Regions from separate parts of the Roseovarius halophilus (ex Wu et al. 2025) genome, predicted to be linked through region 3. Evidence: riboswitches for the same ligand, from Rfam matches in the RefSeq annotation. Region 3 holds a riboswitch; each other region holds the start of a gene.
What was found. A riboswitch is a leader RNA that binds a small molecule or an ion and turns the genes downstream of it on or off. The one in region 3 is predicted to bind cobalamin.
Positions count from the first base shown of each region.

Region 1 (15,104 bases), on a different contig from region 3:
CCGGATCGCCGGGGCTGATGCGCTCCACGCTGCCGCCGATCCAGTCGAACCCTGGGGTTTCATGGTACTCCATGCCGCGCGTGGCCAGCATCTGCATCCCGATGCAGATCCCGAGGAAAGGCTTGCCCTGACGGATCACGGCCTCCTCGATCGCCTCGAAAACGCCGCGATGACCGTAAAGCTCACGCTGGCAGGCGGGGAAGGCGCCGTCGCCGGGCAAGACCACGCGCGTCGCGCGCCGCACCGCGTCGGGGTCGGACGTGACGATGACATCGCCCGCGCCCGTCTCGCGCGCCATGCGTTGAAAGGCCTTTTCGGCGGAATGCAGGTTCCCGCTTTCGTAGTCGACGATTACGGTGCTCATGGGGGGCTACAGCGCCCCCTTGGTCGAGGGGATCGACTCAGCCTTGCGCGCGTCGGGCTCCACGGCGTCGCGCAGGGCGCGCGCCACGGCCTTGAACGCGGCCTCGGACATGTGGTGGCTGTTGATCCCGTGCAGCGCGTCCACGTGCAGCGTGACCCCGCCCTTGGCACTGAATGCCTGGAAAAATTCGCGGACGAGCTCGCAGTCGAACGTGCCGATCCTGGCTGTCGGCAGGTCCACGCCCCAGACGAGGTAAGGGCGGCCCGACAGGTCCAGCGCGGCGCGCACCAGCGCGTCGTCCATCGGCAGCAGGCAGGCGCCGTAACGGCGAATGCCGGTCTTGTCGCCCAAGGCCTCGGCCAGTGCCTGACCGAGCGCAATCCCCACATCCTCGACCGTGTGATGGTCATCCACGTGCCGATCGCCGTCACAGCGCACCTTCATGTCGATCAGCGAATGCCGGGCAAGCTGGTCCAGCATGTGGTCGAAGAAGCCGACGCCGGTTTCGTTGTCATGCAGGCCGGTCCCGTCGAGGCCGAGCTCGACGGTGATGTCGGTTTCGTTGGTCTTGCGGCTGATGGTGGCCTTGCGCATCGGGGCATCCGTTCTGGTTTCCGCGCCCTTATAGGGGCGTCGTGCCACCACGCCAAGGGGCGCGGTAGGTTCCATCCCGATACTCTGTAAGAGAAAAAATGGAGCGGGTGATGAGATTCGAACTCACGACATTTACCTTGGCAAGGTAACGCTCTACCCCTGAGCTACACCCGCGTCCTTGGGTAAGGCGTGGGATATAAAGTCTTGGCGCGGGCTGCAACCCAAAAATTCGGACGTCGGCGAAAAAAATCGGCCAGACGCCAGGCCACGAAAAACCCGGCGCAAACAGGTTGCGCCGGGGTGTCGGTCCGTGACCGGTCCGATGTCAGAGATTGCCGCGCGAAAGCTCGCCGGCAATGTGTTCGGCCTGCCGCATCGCCAGTGCCACTATGGTCAGCGTCGGGTTCTCGGCCGCCCCGGTGGTGAACTGTGACCCGTCCGAGACGAACAGGTTGTCCACGTCGTGTGTCCGGCCCCACTTGTTCACCACGCCGTCGCGCGGGTTTTCCGACATGCGGTTGGTGCCCAGGTTGTGCGTGGACGGGTAGGGCGGTGTCGGGAAGCTGCGCGTTGCGCCCACGGCATCGTAGACGGCCTTGCCCTGTTCGTAGGCGTGGTTGCGCATGGCGATGTCGTTGGGATGATCATCGAAATGCACGTCCGCCACGGGCATGCCGTACTGGTCCTTGACGTCGTGGTTCAGTGTCACGCGGTTCGTTTCCTGCGGCATGTCTTCTCCGACGATCCACATGCCGGCCATGTTCTCGTAGGAATCAAGCGCGGTGGTGAACTCGCGCCCCCACCCGCCCGGATCGAGGAAGGCCGCCATGAACGGCAGGCCAAGGCTGAGCGTTTCCAGCTCGTACCCGCCCACGAATCCGCGCGACGGATCGTGCCGTGCCTCGTCCTGGATGATGCCGGCCATCGTGGTGCCGCGCCACATGCGGACGGGCTCCTCGAAGGTGGCGTAGACCGAACCGGTCATGTGCCGCATGTAGTTGCGGCCCACCTGGCCCGAGCTGTTGGCCAGCCCGTCCGGATACATCGACGAGGCCGAGTTCAGCAGGATGCGCGGCGATTCGAACGAGTTGCCCGCCACGCAGACGGCGCGCGCCTTCTGCTTGACTTCATTGCCGTCGGCATCGGCATAGACCACGCCGTTGACCCGGCCATCCTCGCCGTGCTCGATCCGCAGCACGTGCGCTTTCTCGCGCACTTCGAGGTTGCCGGTCGCCTCCCCGCGCGGGATGTCGGTGTAGGCCGATGACCACTTGGCCCCCCACTTGCAGCCCTGAAAGCAGAAACCGGTCTGCTGGCAGGCCATGCGCCCGTCATATTCCTCGCTGTTGATGGCCATCCGCCCGGTATGGACTTCCTTGTAGCCCATGGCGCGCGCTCCGGCCTCGAAAACCTTGAAGTTGTTGTTGCCCGGCAGCCCTTTCAGCCCGTTGGTGCGGGTTACGCCCAGCTTCTTCTCGGCCTTGTCGTACCATGGGGCCATCTCCGCGCCGTCGATGGGCCAGTCCAGCAGGTTCGCGCCCTGCACGTCGCCGTAGTTGGTCTTGGCCTTCCACTCGTGGTCCTGGAAGCGCAACGAGGCCCCCGCCCAGTGCGTGGTGGTGCCACCGACCGCCTTGACGATCCATGCGGGCAGGTTGGGGAAATCGTTCGATACACGCCAGCTACCGGACGTGGTGCGCATGTCCAGCCATGCAAGCTGGCCGAAACTTTCCCACTCGTCATTGACGTAATCCTGCGGCAGGTACCGCCCGCCCGCTTCCAGCGCCACGACGCTCACGCCCCGTTGCGCCAACTCGTTCGACAGCACGCCGCCGCCGGCGCCGGTGCCGATGACGACGATCACGTTGTCGTCGTTCAGATCAAATGGTGCAGCCATAGTCTCTCCTCCCTCTGGCCATGGCTCAAAGCCAATTGATGTCGTCGAAGCCGCGGTTGATGTAGCCGCCCTTGGAATAGGATTCGCCCTCGTAACCGAAAAGCGGCCAGACCTCCTTCTGGTTATAAAGCCCGGTGACCAGCCCGCCGCGAACCTGCTGGAAGAACGGGCTGTCCTCCATGCCGCGCAGGATATCCACGCGGTCGCGTTCCCAGCCGACCGACAGGTAGCTGTCAAACCCCTTGTGGCGCGCCGCGGCGTCAAGACCCGCGATGCCGGCTTCGACCCCCTCGGCGGCCTCGGCCGTGTCATAGCCCTTGACCGCGCGGGCATAGTACTCGTCGCCCAGATGGTCGTGCGGATAGATGTCCCGCGCCATCTGGATCAGCGTCGCCATTGTCCGGGATTTCAACGCCGTGGTCTCCATCGCCCATGCCGCGTCGGCACTGGCGACGAAGCCGGTACCGACAATAAGGCTGGCGCCGGCGGCCATGCTGCGCGAAAGCAGCTCACGCCGCGTCAGCCCCCTTTGCTGGCTGGTGTCTTTCATGGTCTCTCCTCCCATTTGCACCTTTTCGATTACTTGAAACGCCCGCCGCGCTGCAGAACCTCGATCTCGTAGCCATCCGGATCGGCCACGAAGAAGAACTTGCCCACGAGTTCGCCGTCGGGGGCGAATTCCACGATCTTGCGGGGGTTCAGGCCCTCGGCCTCGAAGCGCGCGTGCTCGGCTTCCAGATCCTCGACCAAGACAGCGAAATGTCCGTAACCGTCGCCAAGGTCGTAGGGCGCCTCGCGGCCCTTGTTGACGGTCAGTTCCAGTTCGAACGGGCTTTCGTCGTTGCTCAGGTAAACGAGCGTGAAGTTCTCGAAATCCAGACGGTCGGCGATCTCGAGCCCGAAAGCCTTCTTGTAGAATTCGATGGAACGCGCCTCGTCAAGCACGCGGATCATGCTGTGGATGGCTTTGGCCATATGGTCCTCCGGATCAATTTGCTTGGTCCGGAAGCTTTACCAAAGCTCGATGATGGCGGGTAGTAAACGGTTACTACACGCGGCGGGTGCTATTCGGCCGCGATCGGTGATTCGGCCGTGCTGTTCGCGCGCTCGCGATGGACAAGACACGTGCACCGCAACAGCGACGTGAAGTTCTGCGGCTCACCGCGCAGTTCCAGAACCTCGCCATGCAGTTTCGATACGAAACCCGGTGTGCTCAACCCTTCTGACTCGGCAATCTCGTCGAGAATGGCCCAGAACGATTTTTCGAGCCGTATGCTCGTGCTCTGACCGTTGAGCCGCATGCGACGTGTTTCGAGCGTGTAGCGTTCCGGATCCTGCCCGGCAAATATTCGGCACATCCTTTTTCCTCCCTTGCCCGGCGCCTCCCGCGCGACCGGACCTGCAACGACATAACATGATTGCTCAAAATGCCACAGCGTGGAAGGCCCCAGCCACGGCAAAGCGCAGCGTTCGCGAGAATCCGCGATCGCGACACGCCCGCGGGAAAGCGTGCGGCAACACCGCCGTGATACCGCCATGATGCCACCGCGTTGCCGATGGCGGATTCCGTGGTCGCATGGCGTGTTGCCCGTCCATGGGCCGACGTGACTGGGCGACCGGCAAATGCCCCTTGTATCCCGGTTTCGTGCTGATACCGTCCTGACCCGAGGTTCCGCGCTTCGCGCGGGTAAATGGGAATCCGGTGCGATGCCGGCGCTGCCCCCGCAACGGTAAGGACGGGTGACGCGGCTCTACGCCACTGGAGTATACACTTCCGGGAAGGCGCCGCATCCGATACCGCCGAGCCCGGAAACCAGCCTCGGGACATTGACAAACCGCGGGAAGCGGCGTGGATGGCCCGCCTCTCATGCCTTTCCCGCCCCAGACCGGCCCGGGGTGCGGCCGGCGGAGGAAACCGGATGAACGTGACCCAGATACTGGACGGCCTCGAATCGAGCGCCGCGACCGGACACGAGGCGGACACCATCGCGCGGGTGGGGTTTCTTGAATGGGTCTTTGCCTATCCTCGCGCGACAACGCAGCAGGATGCCCGGCGTGCACTGGCGGAACCGGCGGCGCAGAACGCTTGTAGCGCGGCGGCGCGGGCATTCGTGAAGCATCTCGAACAGGCGACTGGCCCGGGCATCGCGCGGAATGGACGGCGGGGCAGGTCACGGCGCATGAGCTAGCCAGATGAGCAGCCCGGGCCAGAACGGCGCGTCAGGTCGAAAAGCAGGGTCGTCACCCGGCTGGACTGCCGTGATTCGCGTGACGCGGGATTGCAGGAGGGTAAACGGCGACGCCTAGGGAGGAGGAGAAGGCGCCGCCGTTTTGGTACGTCCAGCCCCAGGGAGGAGGAGGGGGCCTTTCGCAATGGATCGGGCCGAAGCCCGGTATTTTGGGCGGCACCCCCGGGGAGGAGAGGTCGGAGGTGCCGCCGGATCAGGAGCCCTAGGGAGGAGGAGAAGGGCGCCCGATGCCTTGTGTCCACGACCTATCCGCCGTAGACAGTTTCGTATGCGACGTGGCGTATGATCCCACGGTGAAGACCGAGGTCATCCAGCTCCTGCGTCGAAAGCTTCGACAATTCCTTCACGGTCTGCCGATAGTTGCGGTAGGCGGCGATCCGTTGCGTCAAGGCGTACGCGGCGATACTGATTTGCTCGCCGAGGCCGGATGACACGCGTGTCGTTTCATGAGCGAATGCCATTTCAAGCCTTCCTTGAATTGCCGTGGCTGCACCATCGTTTCATTGGGACAAACATATCTCGATGCTGCGTCTGCACAATCCCCCGAACGTTCAATGCTGCTATGCGGCAAATGCATATGATCCGCTGACCTTGCGTCAGGTAAAGCGACTGATTTTTATGCATAAATGAAATCTCAGCGTTCTTATTTCCGTGAATGCATAGCCAGCCGGCGGCGATGCTCAGAAGCTGGGCGTTCAGCGAAGGATTGCGGCGGTGCAGCATGCCGCTGAAACCTCGATTGTCGCGAGATTGACGTGCGCGATAAGGTTCGTCCCGTCCACGATTCGTGCTGGTCTTCTCGTATGCTTTTTACTCTTGCCGTCGTCTATCTTGCGATTTGGGGCTGTGCGTATGCAGCCGCGCGCATTTTTTCCGGACCTGCGGCTCTCGTAGTATGCGGGGTCGTGACCGTGCTGGTCGTGCCGCATCTTGGCGCCGGCGCTTTTTACCTGGTTTATGTCCGGGTCGATGCGGGCATGGCGCCCGATCTGGCAGCGGTTGTCGCCGTGCTGGGCGCCTTGCTCGGCGTGATCCTTTACCCGGTGACGATCTGGCGCCAATGGCGGCGAAAGGAGCGTTAGCTTCGACGGGAATGTCGGGCGCTTGGCCAGGCTTGATCCCTTCGAGGTTCAGTCCGCCCCGTCGCGCTTCACGGGCGCGAGACCGAACTGTCGTGCGGTTTGCAGCGAAAGAATGCCCGAGTCGAGCCCGCGCTTTGCCTGGTAGTCACGGATGGCGGCGCGCGTGCCGCGGTCCATCTTTCCGTTCACGGCACCATCATAGAGATCGCGCGCCTTGAGCGCCCGTTGCACCGATGCGACGAAGTCGGGTGTCGTCTGTGCCGCGCACGGGGTTTGGAACCAGTTTTCCGCGCGCTCCCTCAGAATGGCCTGCCGCGTTTGTGTCTCGTAGACGGCCGAGGCCGAAACCGTTCCGTCAGCCGCTTTTTCCGCCGGTTTGACCACGACCTGTTCCGTGATCGTTTCGATGATCGCGGGCGTGACCTTCTTGCTCCAGCAGGTGCCCGGCGGGGCGCCGGGCGGCGCGTCCTCGCCGATGCGGACGACCTGCGGCGTGACACCATCGTGCACCGTGCTCTGGCATGCGGTCATCACGAAAGCCATGCAGACAACGTGAAAGGGGCGGATCATGTGCTCGGGCCTCGAAGGCTGCTCGTTGTCGCCAGTCTAGCCATTTTCGTCAGGACGGGGAAGCGCCGGATCCGCCAGCGGCAGAGTGTCGAGGAGACAGGAAATATCCTCGATCCGCTCCGCAATCACGTGAATGACGCCAGATTGCCGTTGAAGTCGGCCCGTAACGCGGAGCAGACGCCCCGAGATGATGGCCCGGCGGAATTCTTCGTAGAGTTTCCGCCAGACGATGATGTTCACGACGCCCGTTTCATCCTCGAGCGTCATGAAGATCACGCCGTTGGCGCTGCCCGGGCGTTGGCGCAATATCACGAGCCCTGCAACAGTGATGCGCGCGCCCTCGGGCGGTTCCCCGAGCCTTGCGGATACGAGCGCGGCGGGCGGGCGGGGCCAGCCCGTCGGCGACTTGTGGAGATCGGCATGAACCTTCATGGAACAAAAATAGAACATACAGGTTTTGTCGCAACTCTTTTCGATCGGTGTCGCAAATTGGGGTGGCCGGACTTACATCGCTTGGCTAGAGACCGTGACGACATTCACTGAGGGGAGTCAGCATTTCATGGCGAAAATCACCTACATCGAGCATAACGGTACCCGCCACCAGGTTGAGGTCGCCAACGGCCTGACCGTCATGGAAGGTGCGCGCGACAACAACATTCCGGGAATCGAGGCCGATTGCGGCGGCGCCTGCGCCTGTTCCACCTGCCATGTCTATGTCGATCCGGCATGGGTCGAACAACTGCCCGCCAAGGATGACATGGAAGAGGACATGCTTGATTTCGCTTATGAACCCGACCCCGATCGGTCGCGCTTGACCTGCCAACTCAAGGTGACGGACGCGCTTGATGGCCTTGTCGTGCAGATGCCCGAGAAACAAATCTGAACCCGTGGCCCTCGACATGTCGGCTGGCCGTCCTTTCGGACCGTCCAAGCCGGCATGAGCCCGGATCGGGGCTAACCCATTGGTCATAATTTCCAAAATTTATGCGCTGCTTGGGTCGCGCTGCCTGCATTACGGGTTTCAACAGCCACGATCGATCTTCGTGGCAAGGTGAATCAGGCTTTCCGATCCCTTCACTCCTTTGGCGTCACCGATGCGGTCGAGCGTGTCATCGAGTGACTTGGTGCTTTCTGCTTCCAGCGTGACGATCAGATCGAACCGGCCCGAGGTGGTGTGTACGCGCTTGACACCTGGCAGGGAATTCAGGCGTGACAGTACGGTCGGGCCGCTCCGGGGTTCTATGCTCACCAGCACCGTCGCGTTCAGCAGGGGCCGTGCCGTTTCGGTCAACCGGACGGTGTAGCCCGCGATAACGCCTGTCTGTTCAAGCCGTTCCAGCCGCGCCTGGACCGTTGTACGCGCGAGGCCGAGCCGACGGGCCAGCATGGCAACGGGCAGTCGGGCGTTTTCCTGCAGCAGCGCTATCAGGGCGTGATCGGTTTCGTCGATTTGCATGAAATTTTGGTAAAGATGCCGTTCCAAGGAGTCAAACCGGTCGATCTGATACGTGAATTCGACCGCGAACTGCGCCATCCTGCGGATAAAAGCAGAGAAGGTAGAGACATGCGTGAAACTCCGAACTGGTCCGACCCTGTCGCCCACCTGACGCGGCACGTTCCCGATACGGCGATGCTGTATTTCGCGCCCTCGGCCCTGCAGCATACGGCGCGCCGGTTTCAGGCCGGGTTTGCCGGGCTTGTGACATACGCCGTCAAGGCCAATCCGGGTGACGAGGTTCTTGCCAACCTTGTCGCGGCGGGTATCCGCGCCTTTGACGTGGCCAGCCCGCGCGAGATGTACGCGGTGCGCGCAGCCTGTCCCGACGCCGCGTTGCATTACAATAACCCCGTGCGATCAAAGGAGGAAATCGCGGTGGCGATCGGGCTTGGCGTGCGTTCGTTCTCGGTCGATTGCCCGGGTGAGCTGGACAAGCTGGCGCAGGTTCCCGCGGGGGCTGAAATGAGCGTCCGGCTTGCCTTGCCGGTCAAGGGCGCGGCCTATGATTTCGGCGAAAAGTTCGGGGTCGGCCCGGAAGACGCGGCAGAATTGCTGCGTCAGGTGGCGCGGCGGGGTTTCACCCCGTCGCTGACCTTCCACCCGGGCACGCAATGCGCCGACCCCGCCGCATGGCAGGCCTATATCCGGGCGGCCGCGAAGGTGGCGTCCGATGCGGGCGTGGGGCCGTCGCGGCTCAATGTCGGTGGCGGTTTCGCCGCGCACAGAACGGGTGAAGCCCCTGATCTGAAAACAATTTTCAAAGCGATCTCGGGTGAGGTCATCCGATGCTTCGGGGCGGAGGCCCCGGCGCTGGTATGCGAGCCCGGACGGGCCATGACGGCGGAGGCCTTCACGCTGGCGAGCCGTGTGAAGGCGGTCAGGCAGGGCGGGCCAATCTTCCTCAATGACGGGATATACGGCGGCTTGGCCGAGGCGCGCGACATGGTGATGACCGACCGGGTGCGCGTGCTTTCGCCGAACGGAGCATGGCGGCGGGGAAATCCCGTGAAAAGGGTGGTTTACGGCCCGACCTGCGACAGTATCGACCGGCTGCCCGACCCGCTGGACCTCCCCTGCGACACGGCAGAGGGCGATTACGTGCTGTTCGACGGGATGGGCGCCTATTCGCGCAGCCTGTCGACAGGGTTCAACGGGTACGGGCTGGGCGATCCGGTCACGGTGGCGGCTTTGCGCGCGGCTTAAGCGAATCGGGCCCAACACCGCGTTAACGCCAAAAAATGCGGTGCGGCATCGCGGCCGTGGCCCGTCCGTATCGCGTCGGTGTCGCCGGCCCCGGCGCGTGCCGTGAATGCACTGCACGGTCCGGCAGGCCGCGGCATCTTTCAATTCCGCGCAAATGTCCTAGGTTCGCGCCCGACAGCCGAGGCGCAAAAGGGATCAAGAGCCATGGAAAAATTCGGACGCAGCCAGCCGGTGAAACGCGTCGAGGATGTCCGCTTCCTGACGGGGCAGGGCCGCTACGTGGATGATATCGCCCCCGACGGCGCGCTGGTTGCCCACGTGGTGCGATCGCCCGTCGCCCATGCGCGGATCACCGGGCTGGATCTTGCCGCGGCGCGAGCGGCGCCGGGCGTGCACATGGTGGTGAGCGCCGCGGATCTCGCCGCCGCCGGCGTCACCGAGGGGCTGACCGCCGTGACCGTCGAGAATCGCGACGGCAGCAAGGCCGCTGCCCCGCGCCGCCCGCTGCTTGCCGAAGACCGGGTGCGTTTCGTGGGCGAAGGCGTGGCGTTCGTCGTGGCCGAAACAAGCGCGCAGGCGCGGGATGCCGCCGACCTGGTCGAGATCGAGCACGACGACCTGCCGGCGCAGATGGGCCTCGAACCGGGGGCGGTCGCCCTGCATGACGAGGCGCCGGACAACCGCGCCTTCGACTGGGCGATCGGGGACGAGGCCGCCGTGGCGGCCGCCTTCGAGCAGGCCGCGCACGTGGTGCGCCTGCGCCTGTCGGACAACCGCATCATCCCCAACCCGATGGAGCCGCGCGGCTGTCTCGCCGAACCGGCGGACGACCGGCTGCACGTCGCGGTGAACGGGCAGGGCGTGTGGGGGCCCAAGCGCACCATCGCGCGCGTCCTGAACATGGCCCCGGAGGACGTGCGCGTGACGACGCCGGACGTGGGCGGCGGATTCGGCACCAAGGCGTTCGATTACCCCGAAACCCTGCTGACGGCCCATGCCGCCCGGACGCTTGGCCGCCCCGTGCGCTGGATGGCGGACCGGGGCGAGGCGATGCTGACCGACAATTCGGGCCGCGGGCTGGAACATGATCTCGCGCTGTCCTTCGACGCGGATCTGCGCATCACCGGCTACCGCGTCGATACGCGCTGCGATCTCGGGGCCTATAACAGCTTCATGGGCCAAGGCATCCAGACGACCCTGTTTTCCAAGGTGCTCATGGGTGTCTATGACGTGCAGGCGGCCTGCATGCGTGTCGAGGGTTTTTATACCAACACCACGCAGGTGGACGCCTATCGCGGCGCCGGCCGGCCCGAGGCCATCTACGCGCTGGAACGGATCATGGACCGCGCCGCGCGCGAACTGGGCGTCGACACGTGGGACCTGCACCGGCGCAACTTCATTCCGGCATCCTGCTTCCCCTATGTTTCGGTCACGGGCGAGACCTATGACGTGGGCGATTTCCATCGCGTTCTGGACCACGCCGATGCGGCCTGCGACAAGGCGGGTTTCGAAGCGCGGCGCGCGGCCAGCGCGGCGCGTGGCAAGCTGCGCGGCATGGGGCTGTGCTATTACATCGAAAGCATCCTGGGAAACCCGTCCGAGACGGCGCGTGTCGCCTTCGAGGCGGACGGGACGGTGACGATCTACGTCGGCACGCAAAGCAACGGGCAGGGGCACGAAACGGTCTATGCCGCTTTCCTGTCGGACCAGACGGGCATTCCGCGCGAGCGTGTCCGCGTCGTGCAGGGCGACAGTGACCTGATCGCGCAGGGCGGGGGCACCGGCGGGTCGCGCTCGGTGACCACCCAGAACACCGCGACGCTGGCCACCGTGGACCGGATGGTTGCGGGGTTCACCCCCTTCCTGGCCGAAAGAATGGGCGTGGCGGCAGAGGCCGTGGAATTCGACGGGGACAGGTTCCGCGCGCCGGGTTCCAACCTGTCGCCCACGCTGCTCGAGGCCGCCGGGATGGCCCGTGCCGACGCGCGGACCGACCTGCTCATCCATGAGCAGACGGCGACGCTGCCGGGCCGGTCCTATCCCAACGGGGCTCATGTCTGCGAGGTGGAGGTCGATCCGGAAACGGGTGTCGTCCGGGTCGCGCGTTACACCGTCGTCGACGACTTCGGCAACCTGATCAACCCGATGCTGGCCGAGGGGCAGGTGCATGGCGGCGTGGCCCAGGGTGTCGGGCAGGCCTTGTGCGAACATGTCGGCCACGACGCCGATGGCCAGTTGCTGACGGCAAGCTTCATGGACTACGCGATGCCGCGGGCCGATGACCTGCCCATGATCGACTTCGAAACCGAACCCGTTCCCTCGACCGCCAACGTCATGGGCATGAAAGGCTGTGGCGAGGCGGGCACCGTGGGCGCGATGGCCGCGACAGCCAACGCGGTGGCCGACGCGCTGTGGCAGGCCGGGGTGCGGCAGGCCGACATGCCCTTCACGCCGCACCGCGTCTGGACGATGCTGGCCGAGGCAACGCCCCGGCGGACGGCCTGATCACGGGCCGGGCGCCCCCGATCGTGGCCTGACCGCCGCCATCCCGGGTGCCGTCATGATGTCTTCTTCTCGGTGGAAATACCCCGGGGGAGCCGCCCGGCGGGCGGCGGGGGCAGCGCCCCCGGCTCCCTCTGGATGCGCGAACCGGCGCCCGGGGGGTCAGGCCACGTCGCGCAGTTCCGCCTTGGGCGTGATCCCCAACGCGTGGCAGACGTCACGGGTCAGTTCGGGGCGGTTGAGCGTGTAGAAATGCAGGTGCTCCACCCCGCCCTCGATCAGGTCGCTGCACATCTCGGTGGCCAGCGCGGTGGCCAGCAGGTCGGTGCGGTTGTCGCGCTCGGCCTTGGCGAAGGCATCGTCGAGCCAGCCCGGGATGCGCGTGCCGCAGCTTTCCGCGAAGCGGCGCGCGCCCTTCCAGTTCTCGATGGGGAAGACGCCGGGGATGATCGGCTTGTCGATCCCGGCCTTTTCACAGGCGTCGCGGAACCGGAAGAAACTTTCCTTCTCGAAGAAGAACTGGGTGATCGCCTCGTCCGCGCCGGCCTCGAACTTGCGCTTGAGCCAGTCGATGTTGGCGTCCATGTCGGCGGCCTCGGGATGCACCTCGGGATAGGCGCCCACGCGGATCGTGAACCGGCCGGTTTCGGCCAGTGCGCCGATAAGTTCGCAACTGTTGGCAAAGCCGTCGGGGTGGGGCGTGAAGCCATCTGCCCCTTTGGGCGGATCGCCGCGCAACGCCACGATCTCGGACACGCCGGCATCGGCGAACTCGTTGGCGATCCCCAGCGTTTCCTCGCGCGAGGCGTTGACGCAGGTCAGGTGCGCGGCGACGTTCAGGCCGCTGGTCTTGTGCAGGGTGGCCACCGCGTCGCGCGTCAGTTCACGGGTGGTGCCGCCCGCGCCGTAGGTCACCGACACGAATTTCGGGTCGAGTGGCGACAGCGTGTTGACGGTATCCCAGAGGCGGAAGGACGCCTCGAGTGACTTCGGGGGGAAGAATTCGAACGATATCGACGGCGCGGTCATGGTGGCTATCCTGCGGTTTCTTGTTACGTGATCTTGACCTTTATGTGCCCGCGCCACATGCTTTAGGCAACTTCATAATATTCAAGGTCTGAATGAGGCTGGCTAATATATGCATATCGAGTTCCGTCATCTCAAGACCATCCGCGCCATCCACCAGGCGGGCGGTCTGGCCAAGGCCGCCGAGCTTCTGCACATCACGCAGTCGGCCCTGTCCCACCAGATCAAGGGGATAGAGGACCAGGCCGGGGTGGAGCTGTTCGTGCGGCGCTCCAAGCCGCTGAGGCTGTCGGCGGCGGGCAAGCGGCTGCTGCGCGTGGCCGAGAAGGTGCTGCCCGAAATCGAGGCGCTGGAAGCGGAATTCAGCGGCCTGCGGCAGGGCAGCGCGGGGCGGCTGCACATCGCCATCGAGTGTCACGCCTGTTTCGAGTGGCTTTTCCCGGTGCTGGAGGAATTCCGCAAGACATGGGCCGACGTGGACGTGGACATTCGCCCCGGCCTTGCCTTCGACGCGCTGCCCGCGCTCCAGAAGGAAGAGGTGGACCTTGTCGTTTCCTCCGACCCCGAGGACCTGCCCGGCGTCATCTTCAAGCCGCTTTTCGATTACGAGCCCGTTTTCGTGGCCTCCAGCCAGCACCCGCTGGCGCACAAACCGTTTGTCGAGGCCGAGGATTTCCGCGACGAGACGCTCATCACCTACCCGGTGGAGCGGTCGCGGCTCGACGTGTTCTCGGAATTGCTGACCCCGGCCAAGGTCGAGCCGCGCGCGACCCGGCAGGTGGAGCTGACGGCGGTGATCCTGCTGCTCGTGGCCTCGAACAGGGGCGTGGCCGTTCTGCCCGACTGGGTGGTGCGCGAGGTCAAGACCAGCAGCGATTACGTGACCCGCCCCCTGACCGAAACCGGGCTGACCAAGCGGCTTTACGCCGCCATCCGCGAGGACGACTCCGAGAAGCCCTACATGGCGCAGCTCATCCGGCTGGCGCGCGAAATCCCGGTACGGATGCAGCGCGGGGACGCGCCGGCCGTGGCCGTCTGACCGGCCCCGGCGGTGCCCGGGCGGTGCGCCGGCGGCGGCCCTGAATTCGCACGGAGGCGGGCGCGGATGCCCCTTGTAAGGGCCGCGCGCGCGGCGTATACGCGCGGCCTGTATCGAAGGAGCGCCACATGCCCGGCAGTGCCAATCTCAACATCATGATCAAGGCCGCGCGCAAGGCCGGCCGGTCGCTGGTCAAGGATTTCCGCGAGGTGGAGAACCTGCAGGTCAGCATGAAGGGGGCCGGTGATTTCGTCAGCCGCGCGGACCTCGCCGCCGAGGAGATCCTGAAGCAGGAGTTGCGCGGCGCGCGTCCCACCTACGGCTGGCTTGCCGAAGAGCGCGGCGGCGAGCCGGGCGAGGATCCGACGCGGCGCTGGATCGTGGACCCGCTCGATGGCACGACCAACTTCCTGCACGGGTTGCCGCACTGGGCGGTGTCCATCGCGCTCGAGCACAAGGGGCAGGTGGTGGCGGGCGTGGTATTCGATGCCGCCAAGGACGAGATGTTCTTTGCCGAGAAGGGCGAAGGCGCGTGGATGAACGACGGCCGGCTGCGCGTGTCGGGCCGGAAAAGGATGATCGAGTCGATCTTCGCGACGGGCGTGCCGTTTGGCGGGCACCCCGGCCTACCGCTTGTCCTGCAGGACCTGGGCCGCCTCATGCCCGTTTGCGCCGGGGTCCGCCGCTGGGGCTGCGCGTCGCTGGACATGGCCTACGTGGCGGCGGGCCGATACGAGGGGTACTGGGAGCGCAATCTCAACGCGTGGGATCTGGCGGCCGGCGTGGTGATCGTGCGCGAGGCCGGCGCGCTGGTGGAGCCGATCAACGCGGGCGCGGACATTCTCGCGGATGGCGAGGTGATTTGCGCCAACGAAGCCGTCTTTTCCAAGTTCGCCAACGTGATCCGCGGCTGAGGCCGGGCCGCGCGCGCGGATTTTCCATCTCGACAGCCGGGAGAACTCGGGCTAGCCCTTCCGCGGTGGATGCGAAAGGGTAAAGGATGCGCATGTTCCATGCAGCCTTGCGGGTGATGATCGTCCTGCCGCTTTCGGGGCTGCTGGCCCTTGCCGGCTGCGCCGG
Region 1 is NZ_JBKOTX010000068.1:11,011-26,114, forward strand. Features, by position in the region: gene hisH (imidazole glycerol phosphate synthase subunit HisH) at 1-364, opposite strand, end outside; gene hisB (imidazoleglycerol-phosphate dehydratase HisB) at 371-958, opposite strand; tRNA gene ACH107_RS14810 (tRNA-Gly) at 1,058-1,132, opposite strand; gene ACH107_RS14815 (GMC family oxidoreductase) at 1,284-2,855, opposite strand; gene ACH107_RS14820 (Twin-arginine translocation pathway signal) at 2,881-3,405, opposite strand; gene ACH107_RS14825 (VOC family protein) at 3,435-3,830, opposite strand; gene ACH107_RS14830 (ribbon-helix-helix domain-containing protein) at 3,920-4,213, opposite strand; cobalamin riboswitch at 4,506-4,692, shown strand; gene ACH107_RS14835 (hypothetical protein) at 4,775-5,044, shown strand; gene ACH107_RS14840 (DUF1127 domain-containing protein) at 5,350-5,565, opposite strand; gene ACH107_RS14845 (hypothetical protein) at 6,010-6,186, shown strand; gene ACH107_RS14850 (peptidoglycan-binding domain-containing protein) at 6,235-6,756, opposite strand; gene ACH107_RS14855 (OB-fold nucleic acid binding domain-containing protein) at 6,793-7,206, opposite strand; gene ACH107_RS14860 (2Fe-2S iron-sulfur cluster-binding protein) at 7,316-7,639, shown strand; gene ACH107_RS14865 (Lrp/AsnC family transcriptional regulator) at 7,778-8,212, opposite strand; gene ACH107_RS14870 (type III PLP-dependent enzyme) at 8,321-9,457, shown strand; gene ACH107_RS14875 (xanthine dehydrogenase family protein molybdopterin-binding subunit) at 9,662-11,962, shown strand; gene metF (methylenetetrahydrofolate reductase [NAD(P)H]) at 12,122-12,988, opposite strand; gene ACH107_RS14885 (LysR family transcriptional regulator) at 13,098-14,024, shown strand; gene ACH107_RS14890 (inositol monophosphatase family protein) at 14,153-14,938, shown strand.
Region 1: another riboswitch for cobalamin. It lies ahead of ACH107_RS14835 (hypothetical protein); the one in region 3 lies ahead of ACH107_RS27355 (HupE/UreJ family protein).

Region 2 (6,073 bases), on a different contig from region 3:
CGCGCCGAGGGCCTCAAGGTCCGGATACTGGGCGATGCGATCGAGGGCGAGGCGCGCACCGTCGCCGCCGAGCACGCCGCATTGGCCCGTGACCTGCAGCGCACCCGCAGCGGCGCCACGCCCCTGGTGATCCTGTCCGGAGGCGAACTGACGGTGACCCAGCGCGGCGCGGGCTGCGGCGGGCCCAACGCGGAATACTGCCTGGCCCTGGCGCTGGCCCTTGAGGGCACGGCGGGAATTCACGCACTGGCCTGCGACACGGACGGTGTCGACGGCGCCGCGGAGGTCGCGGGCGCGCACATCTCGCCCGACACGCTGGACCGGGCGCGCGCAGCGGGGCTGGACCCGGCGGGCGCACTGGCGCGCAACGACGCGCATGTTTTTTTTGCCGCGTTGGGCGATCAGGTGGTGACGGGGCCGACCCTGACCAATGTTAACGATTTTCGCGCCCTGCTGATCCGCTAGCCCCCACCCCTTTACACAAGCGCGGGCGGGCTATAACGATTGGGTTGCTTCGGTCTGGGACGGCACGCCGTCCCGATAATAGGGAACTGTGGTGCGGTCATGCAGATGGCCAAATCCACGACTGCCCCCGCAACTGTGAGCGGAGAGCGATGCCGGCACATGCCACTTCGGGCCCAGGCCCGGGGGAAGGCCCGGCAAAGCGGCGACCCGCAAGTCAGGAGACCTGCCGAAGTGATCACCCTATCCGGGCGCGGGGCGCGCCAGGGATAACGGACCTTCCGTCGTGGTGGCATCTTTAGCCGTGCGCGGGAGGAGTGCGATCTCCCCCGATCACAAGACCAAAAACAGGGCCGGACACCGGCCCGAGATCCGATTGGGATGACCATGACCAGACAGACCCTCTGGGCGAGCACCGCCCTTATCGCCCTGTCCACCCCCCTGGCCGCGCAGCAGGCCTTCGAGCTGGACGAAATCATCGTCAGCGGCAACCTTGACGAGACCACGCTGGAACGCATCGGCACGACCGCCAGTGTCGTCACCCGGGACGACCTGGAAGAAAGCGGCGAGGCGCGCGTGATCGACTACATCGCCCGCCTGCCCGGCGTCGACGTCCGGGCGCGCGGCCCTGTCGGCACCAAGTCCTCCATCACCGTTCGCGGCGCGGGGCAGAACTATGTGCGCGTGCTGGTCGATGGCATCGACGTGACCGATACCTCGGGCACGCAGGTCGCCTATGACTTCGGCAGCCTGCGCACCGCGGACGTCAGCCGAATCGAGATCCTGCGCGGCGGCCAGGGCGCGCTTTACGGGTCGGAATCCATCGGCGGGGTCGTCAACATCACCACCCGGCGCGCCACCGAGGAGGGCCTGACCACCGGCGCCGCCATAGAACTGGGCAGCTACAACACCCTCGCGGCCAGCTACGGGCTGACCATGAAGCAGGGCGACATGGACCATGCCTTCACCCTGTCCTCGATCCAGACCGACGGCTTTTCCGCAGCCGACGAGAACGACGGCAACGACGAGGCCGACGGCTATCGCGCCAACCGCCTGAGCTTTGCCCTCGGCCGCGACCTGGCCGGAGGCGGCCGGGTCGAGGTCAACGGGTTCTACGAGGACTCCTACGGCGAGTACGATGAAGGCGGCCCTGTGGATGGCTCACCAGATGAAGCGACAGACAACACCGCTCTTGGCCTGCGCGCCATGGCCCAGTTGCCGACCGGCGCCGTCGACAGCGAGTTTGCCGTCACCTACTACGCCATCGACCGTGACACGGAAGGCAGCACGGACTTTTTCAGCGCCGACAATCTCTACCAAGGGCGGCGCCTCGGGTTGTCCTACTTGGGCAAGATGTCGCTGAACCAGTCCTCGGACCTTCGCTTCGGTACTGACTTTACCCACGAAACATTCGACCGCTCTGGCTCGGCTGGTCCCGCGTCCGGGGAAAGCGATACACTGGGCATCTTTTCCGAACTGACCTATGCGCCGTCGGACAATCTCGACCTCGTCGGTAACCTGCGAGTGGATGAACATTCACAATTTGGCACCTTCACCACCGGACGGCTGGCCGCTTCTTGGCGTGTCACACCAGATTACATTGTGCGATCCTCAGCTGCGACCGCGTTTCGTGCGCCCTCGCTCTACGAGCTTTTCGGGGACTCGATTGCAAATCCAGACCTGAACGCAGAAGAAAGTCGGTCAGTCGATCTCGGGATTGAACGCCGAATCGGTCAGAAAGGCTTTGTTCGGGCGACGGTATTTTACAACGAGACGGAAAATCTGATCGACTATTCCGACAACAATACCCCCGACGACTACGACGACGACTTCTATGCCAATGTCCCCGGCACCGTCACGAGAAATGGCTTGGAACTGGAACTGGGCCTGCCGCTGACCGACGCCATGCGGCTGGACGCCAGCTATACCTACACCGAAGGCGACAATCCGCCGCTTGATCAATTCAACGCCTGGAACCTCGAGTTTCCGACGCATGACATCTCGGCGACGCTGTCGGGCGATGTCACCGAGCGGGTCTCGGGCAGTGTCAGCCTGCAGCGCGCGATGGACCGGCCCACGCTCGACGACTACACGGTCGTCAATGCCAAGGTCGGCTACGCCCTGAGCGACGGGGCCGAGGCCTACATGCGCGTCGACAACCTGCTGGACACAGAATACCAGACCCAGGCGGGCTACGGCACCTCCGACCGGGCGTTTTACGTTGGGCTGCGTGCGCAATTCTAGGGTCATATCCCTGGCGCTGGGGGCGGTGCTGGCCACCGCCCCCGCAGGCGCGCAGGACGGGGCTGAACCGGGCGTGCCCGCGGCCCCGCCGGAGCGTGTCGTCTCGATGAACCTGTGCACTGACCAGCTGGCGATGATGCTGGCGGATGACGACCAGTTGCACTCGGTCTCCTACCTGTCGCAGCAGGCGCGCGGGTCGGCGCTGGTCGAGCAGGCCCGGCAGTATGTGCCCAACCGCGCGCTGGCCGAGGAAATCTACCTCATGGACCCCGACCTGGTGATCGCGGGCAGTTTCTCGGACCGCACGACACTGGACATGCTGCGGCGGCTTGATGTGCCCGTCGCCGTTTTCGAGCCCGCGGGCAACCTGTCGGATATCCGCGACCGGGTGCGGCGCATGGGCGCGGTGCTGCACCGCGAAGAGGCCGCCGACCGCATGGTGGCCCGCTTCGAGGCCCGGCTGGCCGATCTGGTCGCACAGGCCCCGCCCGAGGGGGCCCGGCCCAGCGCCGCGCTCTACTCGGCCAACGGCTGGTCCTCGGGCGGCAAGACCCTGCCCGGCCAGATCGTCACCGCCGCCGGGTTCGACCTGGTGGCCGACGATTTCGGCCTGGCCTGGGGCGGCTTCCTGCCGCTGGAACTGCTGGCCATGTCCGACCCGGACGCGGTGATCACCGGCCAGCCCTACCCGGCCGACTCGCGGGCAGAGGAAATCCTCGATCACCCTGTCGTGGCGCATCTGAAACGCGACAGCATGCGCGGCATCGTCAGCGACCAGGACTGGTCCTGCGGCACGCCGCTTGTGCTGGACGCCATCGCGCGGCTTTCGGACGCGCGGCTGGCCGCGAGCGGGGCCGGCCGATGACCCGGCTGATGCTGGTCCTCTCGGCGCTGGTGCTGGCGCTGACCGGCGCCGCGCTGGTGATCGGCCCGGCCAATGCGCCCTATGGCGACAGCCTCGCCGCCCTCTTCGTCGATGACGGCACGCCGCTGACGCTGGTCATGCGCGAAATTCGCCTGCCCCGCGCCATCCTGGCGCTGGCCATCGGGGCCAGCCTCGGGATGGCCGGCGCGGCGATGCAGGGCTACCTGCGCAACCCGCTGGCCGACCCCGGCTTGATCGGGGTCTCGGCCTCGGCGGCGCTGGGCGCGGTGCTGGCGATCCAGACCGGGCTGGCAGCGGCCTTTGCCTTCGGCCTGCCGCTGGCGGCCCTGGCTGGCGCGGTGCTCGGCGTGGTGCTGGTGCTGGCGCTTGCCGGGCCGCGCGGGGCCTCGATCACGTTGATCTTGGCCGGCATCGTCGTCTCGTCGCTGGCCGGCGCGCTGACCTCGCTGGTGCTGAACCTCTCGCCCAATCCCTTCGCCGCCTCGGAAATCGTCTTCTGGATGATGGGCTCGCTCGCCGACCGGTCCATGGATCACGTCTGGCTGGCTCTGCCGCTGATCGCGCTGGGGCTGGCGCTGCTGGCCACACTGACCCGCGGGCTTGAGGCGCTGACCCTGGGCGAGGATGCCGCCCAGGCGCTTGGCATCAACCTGACCCGGTTGCGGCTGACGCTGGTGGTGGGTACCGCGGCCGTCGTCGGCGCCTCCACCGCCGTCGTAGGCACCATCGGCTTCGTCGGACTTGTGGTGCCACACCTGCTGCGCCCCTTCGTGGGGGCGCGGCCCGGCGCCCTGCTCTGGGCCTCGGCGCTGGGCGGGGCGGCGATGCTGCTGGCCGCCGACATACTGGTGCGCGTGGTGCTGCCGACCAAGGACCTCAAGCTGGGCGTCGTCACCGCGCTGGTGGGCGCGCCGCTGTTCCTGCACCTGATCTACAAGACGCGGAGGCAGATGGCATGAGCCTGCTGAGCGTCTCCGGCCTGACCATCCACCGTGGCAAGCGCACCATCCTGCGCGAGGTGGGGTTCGACATCGGCGCGGGCGAGTTGATCGGCCTGATCGGCGCCAATGGCGCGGGCAAGACAACGCTATTGCGCGCGGTTTTGGGCCTGTTGCCCGCCACGGGCCACAGCAGCCTGGCCGCCCTGCCCCGGCGGGACCGTGCGAAACAGGCCGCCTGGATGCCCCAGGCGCGCGAAGTGGCCTGGCCGGTCAGCGTCGAGCGCCTCGTCACCCTCGGCCGCTTGCCGCACCTGGGCGTGGGACAGGCCATGGGGGCCGCCGACCGCGCCGCCATTGACGCGGCGGTCGGCGCCCTGGGGCTGGAGGATTTCCGCCGCCGCACTGCGACCAACCTGTCGGGCGGTGAACTGGCCCGTGTGCTGATCGCCCGCACCCTGGCGCAGGAGACGCCGCTGGTCCTGGCGGATGAGCCCATCGCCGGGCTGGACCCGGCCCACCAGATCCAGACCATGCGGCTCTTTGCCGGGCTGGCGCAACAGGGCCGGTCTGCGGTGGTGTCGATCCACGATCTCGGGCTTGCGGCGCGCCATTGTACCCGGCTGATCCTGCTGGGTGGGGGCCGCCTTGTCGCCGATGGCGCCCCCGGCGACGTTCTCACGCCAGACAACCTGACCGACCATTTCAATATCACGGCGCATTTCGCGCAGACCGAGGCGGGGCCGATCTTCCAGCCGCTCGACGTGGTGGGGATGGACTGAACCGATGAGGAGAGACGGGGCATGACCGATCTGACCACACTCACCGGGATGCTGGCCCGCGGGGGCCCGGCCCTCTGGCTCATTGCCGGGCTGTCGGTGCTGACGCTCGCGCTGGTGCTGTGGAAGATCTGGCGGCTGTCATTGGCCGGCGCCTGGGGCGGTCGCCGGGCCGAGGCCGTGGTGGTACGGCTCTGCGCGGGCAAGGACAGCGCCCTGCCCGAGCGTCCGCGCACGGTGCGGCTGCGCTTTGTCACCGACAGCTGGCAGGTGCTGCACGGCGACGCCCTGGGCGCAGAGGCCGCGCGCGAAGAGATCACCCGGCTGGCGCAACGCACCTTATCGGACCTGCGCGGAGGCCTGCGCCCGCTGGAACTGATCGCCACCATCGCACCGCTGATCGGCCTGCTGGGCACCGTTCTGGGCATGATCGAGGCCTTCCAGGCCCTGCAGGACAGCGGCGCGCAGGCCGATGCGGGCGTGCTCGCGGGCGGGATATGGGAAGCTCTTCTGACCACCGCCGCCGGCATGGCCGTGGCGATCCCGGCCACCATCGCCCAGTCCTGGTTCGAGAGCGTGGCCGAGCGCGTGCGCCTCGACATGGAGGATCATGCGACCCGCCTGGTCATCCATGCCCAGGCGCGCCGGGGGGCCGTGGCCTGATGTTCTCCTTCGCCCCCGAAAGGGCGCCGCGCCGCCCCAGCCTGACCCCGATGATCGACGTTGTCTTCCTGTTGCTGATCTTCTTCATGCTGACCGCACAG
Region 2 is NZ_JBKOTX010000248.1:20-6,092, forward strand. Features, by position in the region: partial or broken gene ACH107_RS28380 (MOFRL family protein) at 1-465, shown strand, start outside; cobalamin riboswitch at 499-711, shown strand; gene ACH107_RS28385 (TonB-dependent receptor plug domain-containing protein) at 850-2,706, shown strand; gene ACH107_RS28390 (ABC transporter substrate-binding protein) at 2,693-3,571, shown strand; gene ACH107_RS28395 (FecCD family ABC transporter permease) at 3,568-4,551, shown strand; gene ACH107_RS28400 (ABC transporter ATP-binding protein) at 4,548-5,312, shown strand; gene ACH107_RS28405 (MotA/TolQ/ExbB proton channel family protein) at 5,334-5,972, shown strand; gene ACH107_RS28410 (ExbD/TolR family protein) at 5,972-6,073, shown strand, end outside.
Region 2: another riboswitch for cobalamin. It lies ahead of ACH107_RS28385 (TonB-dependent receptor plug domain-containing protein); the one in region 3 lies ahead of ACH107_RS27355 (HupE/UreJ family protein).

Region 3 (6,958 bases):
GACGTGCGGCGTGGGGCCGAGCGCCGCCTCGGGCCAGCATTCCGATGACAGCGCCAGCGCCTTTCCGGGCAACCATTCGAGATTGCCGTGCTTGCCCATGTGCACGATCGCGTCGGCGCGCAACTGGTTACGCAGCCAGAAATAGAAGGCCAGGTAGTTGTGCGGCGGCACCAGGTCGGGCGAATGGTAGGTGTCGGTCGGATCGATGTTGTAGCCCCGTGCCGGCTGCAGGCCGACAACCACGTTGCCGAACTGCAATACAGACAGAGCGAAATGCCCGCAATCCACCTCACCGGGGATATGGAACGGGTCGCTTTCGGGTGGGCCCCAGCGGCTTTCGACGGCCTCGCGGAGCGCCCAGGGCAGTTGGTCGTAGTCGATCTGGTAATCGGCCATGGACATCTGCACGCCGCCCTGCCGGTCTGCGCGGTCCGTCAGCCAGTTGGTGGGCCCGGCCATGAGGCGCTGCATCAGCGCGTCGCTGTCGGCGGGCGGGTCCATGACGCGATAGCCCGCCTCGCCGAGCAGGGACAGGGCATGGACGGTGGCGGCGGGCGTGTCGAGCCCGACACCGTTGGCAAGGCGGCCGTCCTTGTTGGGGTAGTTGGCGAGCACGAGCGCCACGCGACGGTCGGCCTCGGGCGTATGGCGCAGACGGGCCCAGTTGGCCGCCAGACGCGCAACGAATTCGACACGGTCGCCCTGCGCGCGATAGGTCGCGACGGGGCATTGCGTGGCGTCGTCGAAGAAGGCTTCGTCCTTGAAGCTGACCGCGCGGGACAACAGGCGGCCATCGACCTCGGGCAGGGCCACGTTCATCGCGATGTCACGGGCCGAGAGACCGTTGAGGCCGCTTTGCCATGCCTCCTCGGACGAGGCGGCTAGCACCACCTGCAGAACCGGCGCCTCGTTCGCGGCGGACAGGGTAAGCGGGTTTTGCGGGCCGTCGTCACCTTCATGCGGGGAGCCCACCGCGAAGGACGTGCAATTGAGAATGACCGACGGTGGCGCCGCGGTGAACAGGTGATCGAGCGTGGCGGTCGAGACCGGATCCTTGAGCGAGGCGACGAAAACCGGCAGCGGGTTGAGCCCCGCGCGCAGGAGAGATTTCGTCAGGCGGTTAATAGGGTTGAGCCCCGCACCCTGTACCAGCGCGCGGTAGAAGATGAGCGGAACCACGGGTTGCCCCTCGGTCCAGGCCGCGCGGGCCGCGCCGATGTCGGCCACGCCGGCGCCGGGCCAGTACACCCCGGCGCGCAACAGCGGGCTGGCCGCTGCCGGTTTGTCGGTGCCGTCGAGCATGGCCTTTGCGTAGGCAAGGAAACCGGTGGCGTTTTCCGGCCCCCCTTCGACGAGGTAGGCCCACAGCGCGTCGTAATCCTCGTCGGTAATGGTGGAAAGGCGGCGCAGCTCCGCGTCGGGCTTGTCGTCGCCTGGCAGCAGCGCGAGCGGGACGCCCGCCTCGTGGCATCGCGCGGCGTATTGCTCGACTCCGTATTTCCAGTAGCCGGTGCCCCCCAGAACCCGTGCGATGACCAGCCGGGACTGCGTGGCGCAGTTGTCCAGATGCAGGTCCACCGACATCGGGTGCTGCAGGTGGGTGAGGTTGGCGAGGCGCAGGGAGGGCGGCGCGGCCATCTCGCCGCGCGCGGTGCTGAGCGCGGCCAGCTCTGTGTCGGCCGCGGAAACGAAGACGACGTCGGCCGGTGTCTGGCCGGGGTCGACAGGTTCCGTCCCGTCGTCTATGGCGCCGGGGGTGGCGGCGAGAAGGTGCATCAGGATCGTGCCTTTCGCTTGGCCGGGATGACGCGGCAGCCCATGGCGGCATGAAACCGTCTCATGGGGCGTGCCCTATCCCAGCGGCTTTTCCATGAAGACGCTTGTTTCGTTCGGCGCGTAGGTGCCGAAGATGCCGCGCCGTTTGAAATCGTGGCGTTCGTAGATGCGAATCGCGGCCGCCAGCGTCTCGGCCGTTTCGAGACGCAGTGCCGGCAGCCCGAGATCGCGGGCCTGATCCTCGATCTGGCGCAGGATCGCGTCGGCCACGCCCCTACCGCGCGCTTCGGGCGCGGTGAACATGGATTTCACCTCGCCATAGCCGTCCTCGACGGTGAGCGCGCCGGTGCCGAGGGTTTCGTGGCCGTCGCGCGCGGCAAAGAAATGGACGCCGGGCGCCGCCAGCGCCTCGACATCGAGGAAATAATTGTCCTCGGGCGGAAAGAGTGCGCGCATCAGGTCATGGCTTGCCGCAAGCAGCGCGCGCGCCGCGGGCGCACGCGGGTCGGCCGGTTCCACGATGAGCATCAGGCACAGAGCGCGGTTTCGATCGCGGCGCGGTCGAGCCCGGCCTGACCGATCACGACAAGGCGCGTCTCGCGCGCGTCGGTGCCGAAGGGCCGGTCGAAATAGCTGTCCACCCGCGGCCCGACGGCCTGAAGGGTGAGGCGCATGGGCTTGCCCGATACCGCGGCAAAGCCCTTGAGGCGAAGGATGTCGTGCGCCCTGATCACGTCGGCCAGCGTCTCGGCGAAGGCCGCCGGATCGGTGATTTCCGAGCGGGTGACGACGAAACTCTCGAATTCGTCGTGATCGTGATCATGGTGATGATGATCATCATCGTCGTCGTGGTGATGATGGTGATGCAGCTCGTGCCGTGCGGAAATGTCGGATTCGGCCCCGTTGCCTTGCCCGAGCAGCACGTCGACCGGCAGCGCCCCCATCGTGGACTTGACGACCTGCACCCCGTCGCGACTGTCCGTCTTGAGCCGGGTCAGGAGAGCTTCCGAATCGTCGTCCGACAGCAGGTCGGCCTTGTTGACGACGATCATGTCGGCGCAGGCGACCTGATCGGCGAAAAGTTCTGACAGCGGTGTTTCGTGATCAAGGTTTTGGTCCTGGGCACGCTGCGCGTCCACGGCGGCCGTGTCATGCGCGAAACGGCCATCGCTGACGGCCTTGCCGTCGACCACCGTCACAACACTGTCAACGGTGACGCGTGTCGAAATCTCGGGCCAGTTGAACGCCCGGACCAGCGGTTGCGGCAGCGCGAGCCCGGAGGTCTCGATGACGATGTGATCGGGCGTGTCGTCACGTTCGATCAGTTTTTTCATCGTCGGCACGAAATCCTCGGCGACGGTGCAGCAGATGCAGCCGTTGCTGAGTTCCATCACGTCGTCGTCGGCGCAGCCCTCGATCCCGCATCCCTTCAGGATGCCGCCATCCACGCCCAAGTCGCCGAACTCGTTGATGATGAGCGCGATGCGGCGGCCGTTGGCGTTTTCCAGCATGTGACGAATGAGCGTCGTCTTGCCGGCACCCAGAAAACCGGTGACCACGGTCGCGGGTATCTTGCTGTTGTTCATTGCGGTACCTGGTGGAGTTGGAAAGCTGAAAATGGAAAGGACGGCCCACCGGGGCCGCCCTCGGAAATGCGTGACCCGTCAGCCCGAGATCATTGCCACGAGCGGACCTTCGGCGATTTCCAGCGTCAGGAACAGGCCCACGCCGGCGACAGTCGCCCCGACGAGGCGGGCGTTCACGGCAGCCGCTTCGCGTGCGCCCAGCACCTTCTCGGTCACCCAGCCGGCGGCGATCGCGATGGCGTACTGGATCACGCCGAGGCCGATCAGGTACCCGCCGAGGACGGCCACGTTCACGCCGCCTTCCTGCGCGGCGATGCTGTTGCCGAAGGCGGACCCGTGGAAAAGACCGAACGCCGCGAACACCGCGACCGCCGTTCCCGCGCCGAGGGCACGACCGGAGAGCACGACACCGCCGACGGCCAGCAGCGACAGGGCGATGACGGCTTCCTTCATCGGCAGGCCGATCCCGGCATACATGAGCGCGCAGCCTGCGAGCATCGCGGCGATGTAGCCTGCCGGCGCGAGGTAACGCTGCGCGGTAAAGAGCGCCGCGACACCCATCGCGATGACGAAAAACATGTGGTCGAAGCCCAGAACCGGGTGACCGAAACCCGACAGAAGGCCGTGGCTGAAGGTTTCCATGGTCATGCCGCCCAGCGGATGGTGGGCAAGCGCGGGCGTCGCGATGGCGCTGGCGGTTGCTATGGCGAGTATCTTTTTCATTTTACTGTCCCCTTCGGGTTGTTCTGTTTGAAGGGGGTATCGTGAGGGGCCATCAGGCGTGGTCCATACCTGGCTTCCCCCCAACGGATCACCCCGTCCGTTGTTTCCGGGTCGGGCGCGGGCGCCCGATGCGAGGCTGGTCTCCTGGCTCGCGGGTCGTTGCGGGCACCTGCCTTCCCGGGGGTGCATGCCCCAGTGGCTTTGTGGTGCACGCTCTCCGCATACAGTCGCGGGGGCGGCTGACGCATGGGCGCCCGGGATGGGTCCGCCGTCACGTCATTCCCATTTCATCCCCGAGGCGCTTTGCACCATCACGGGGAACCTTGCACCACGGGTATGGCGGCGGACGCCGCGACCGTCAAGGTGATTTGCGACATCGAAACGGCCCGCTGCGGCGTCGATCCCGCGTCTGGCAGCCTGTTGCGACGACCGGGAAAAGGCTTGACCGCTCCGGCAAGATACCGCGCGAGCCCCGGAAAATTCGCAATATCTTGTGGATAAATGGCTTGTACAGGCGATATGCGGGGTACCGCCGTTGACAGGCGCGTTCAGGCTTCGTCTAATCCGGTACCAAGTTGAATCATGCGGGCCGGGGGCTTCGTGCAGTTCACCAGACTCAGACTGACCGGGTTCAAGAGTTTCGTCGATCCGACGGACCTGCACATCGGGGACGGGCTGACCGGTGTCGTCGGACCGAACGGGTGCGGCAAGTCGAATCTGCTCGAGGCGCTGCGTTGGGTCATGGGCGAGACCCGGCCCAAGGCGATGCGCGGCGGCGGCATGGAGGATGTGATCTTTGCCGGCGCGGCCTCGCGCCCGGCGCGCAACTTCGCGGAAGTCAGCATCCACATCGACAATGCCGACCGGTTGGCGCCGTCGGGGTTCAACGAGTCCGATCACCTCGACATCGTGCGCCGCATCACGCGTGATGTCGGCAGTGCCTACAAGGCCAACGGCAAGGAGGTGCGAGCGCGGGACGTGCAGATGCTGTTTGCCGACGCCTCGACGGGGGCGCATTCGCCGGCGCTCGTGCGGCAGGGGCAGATCGCCGAGCTGATCAACGCCAAGCCCAAGGCGCGTCGCCGCATACTCGAAGAGGCGGCGGGCATTTCGGGGCTGTACCAGCGGCGGCACGAGGCCGAGTTGAAGCTGAAGGGCACCGAGCAGAACCTCGCGCGGGTGGAAGACGTGATCGAGCAGCTTGCCGGTCAACTTGCGCAATTGGCGCGGCAGGCCAAGCAGGCGGCGCGCTACCGCGAGATCGGCGAGGCGTTGCGGCAGGCCGAGGGGTTGTTGCTGTATCGCCGCTGGAAGGAGGCCGACGCGGCGCGCCAAACGGCCGAAGCCGGGTTGCAGGAGCGCACCACGGCCGCCGCGCAGGCCGAAGCGGCAGCGCGGGATGCGGCCTCGCGGCGCATGACGGCCGACGAGGCATTGCCACCCCTGCGCGAGGAAGACGCGATCGCGGCGGCCGTCCTGCAGCGTTTGCAGGTCGAACGGGACACGCTGGCCGAGCAGGAGAGCGCCGCGCGCGACCGGATCGAGACATTGGAGCGCCGGATCGAGCAATTGGCCCATGACATCGAGCGTGAGGAAAGCCTCAACCGCGATGCCGGTGAAACTATCGCCAAGCTGGAGTGGGAGGCGTCCGAACTGGAGAAGGCCGCCCAGGGCCATGTGGCCAAGTTGGAGGCCGCCGCCGCCGAGGCCAAGGATGCCGCGCAGATCCTGCAGGATCGCGAAACCGACCTGAGCCAGTTGACCGAGGATGTGGCGCGGTTGTCGGCCCGGCACCAATCCGCGCAGCGACTGGTGGCTGACAACCGAAAAACACTGGAAAAATCTGAAGCCGAGGCCGCGCAGGCACGCGAGGCGGCGCAGGGTTCGCAGGCCGCGCTGGAAAAGGCGGGGCGGGAATACGAGGCCGCGCAGGCGGCGGAGGCGCAGGCTGTCGCGACCGCGCGCAATGCCGAGGAAACGCTGGCCGAGGCCGACGCGGCGCGCGCCGAGACGCAGGCACGCGAGGCCGAGGCGAGGGGCGAAAGGTCTGAAGCCGAAGGCGAGGTCAACGCGCTGTCGGCGGAGGTCTCGGCGCTGGCCCGGCTCGTTGACCGGGACACCGACGCGGGTGGACAGATCATGGACCGGCTCAATGTCGCGCCGGGTTATGAAAAGGCCTTGGGCGCGGCATTGGCCGATGATCTGCGCGCCCCGGAGGTCGAGGCGGACGGCCCGACCGGGTGGGCCCAGTTGCCCGGATACCCGGCCGCGCAGCCATTGCCCGAGGGTGTCGTGGCGTTGTCATCGCAGGTGACCGTGCCCGAGGTGCTGGCGCGGCGGATGGCGCAGATCGGGCTGGTGGACGCCGGGGACGGGCCGCGGTTGCAGGCGGCGTTGAAGCCGGGTCAGCGGCTGGTCAGCATGGAAGGCGACCTGTGGCGATGGGACGGTTACCGGTCTTGGGCCGAGGACGCGCCCTCGGCCGCCGCGCTGAGGCTGGAACAGCTCAATCGTCTGGAGGAATTGAAACAGCAACTCGCCCATGCCACGGCCCGCGCCGAGGGCGCATCGGCGGCGCACGAGGCGCTGCGCGCGCGCCTGTCGGAGCTCACGCAAGCGGATACGCGCGCGCGGGAAGCGCGCCGCGCCGCCGATGCCGCGGTGAACGAGGCGAACCGGGCGCTGAGCCGGGCGGAGGCGGATCGCAACCTCGCGCAGTCGCGGCTGGAGTCGCTGGGCCTTGCCGTGACGCGCCACGAGGCGGAGGCGCTGGCCGCGCGCAAGGCGCTGGCCGAGGCGGAGGCGGCACAGGGCGATCTGGGCGATCTGGACGCCGCCCGCGCCGGGGTTGAAGAGGTCAAGCTGGCCGTCGA
Region 3 is NZ_JBKOTX010000221.1:308-7,265, reverse strand. Features, by position in the region: partial or broken gene cobN (cobaltochelatase subunit CobN) at 1-1,776, opposite strand, end outside; gene ACH107_RS27365 (GNAT family N-acetyltransferase) at 1,852-2,304, opposite strand; gene cobW (cobalamin biosynthesis protein CobW) at 2,304-3,362, opposite strand; gene ACH107_RS27355 (HupE/UreJ family protein) at 3,441-4,085, opposite strand; cobalamin riboswitch at 4,202-4,426, opposite strand; partial or broken gene ACH107_RS27350 (chromosome segregation SMC family protein) at 4,686-6,958, shown strand, end outside.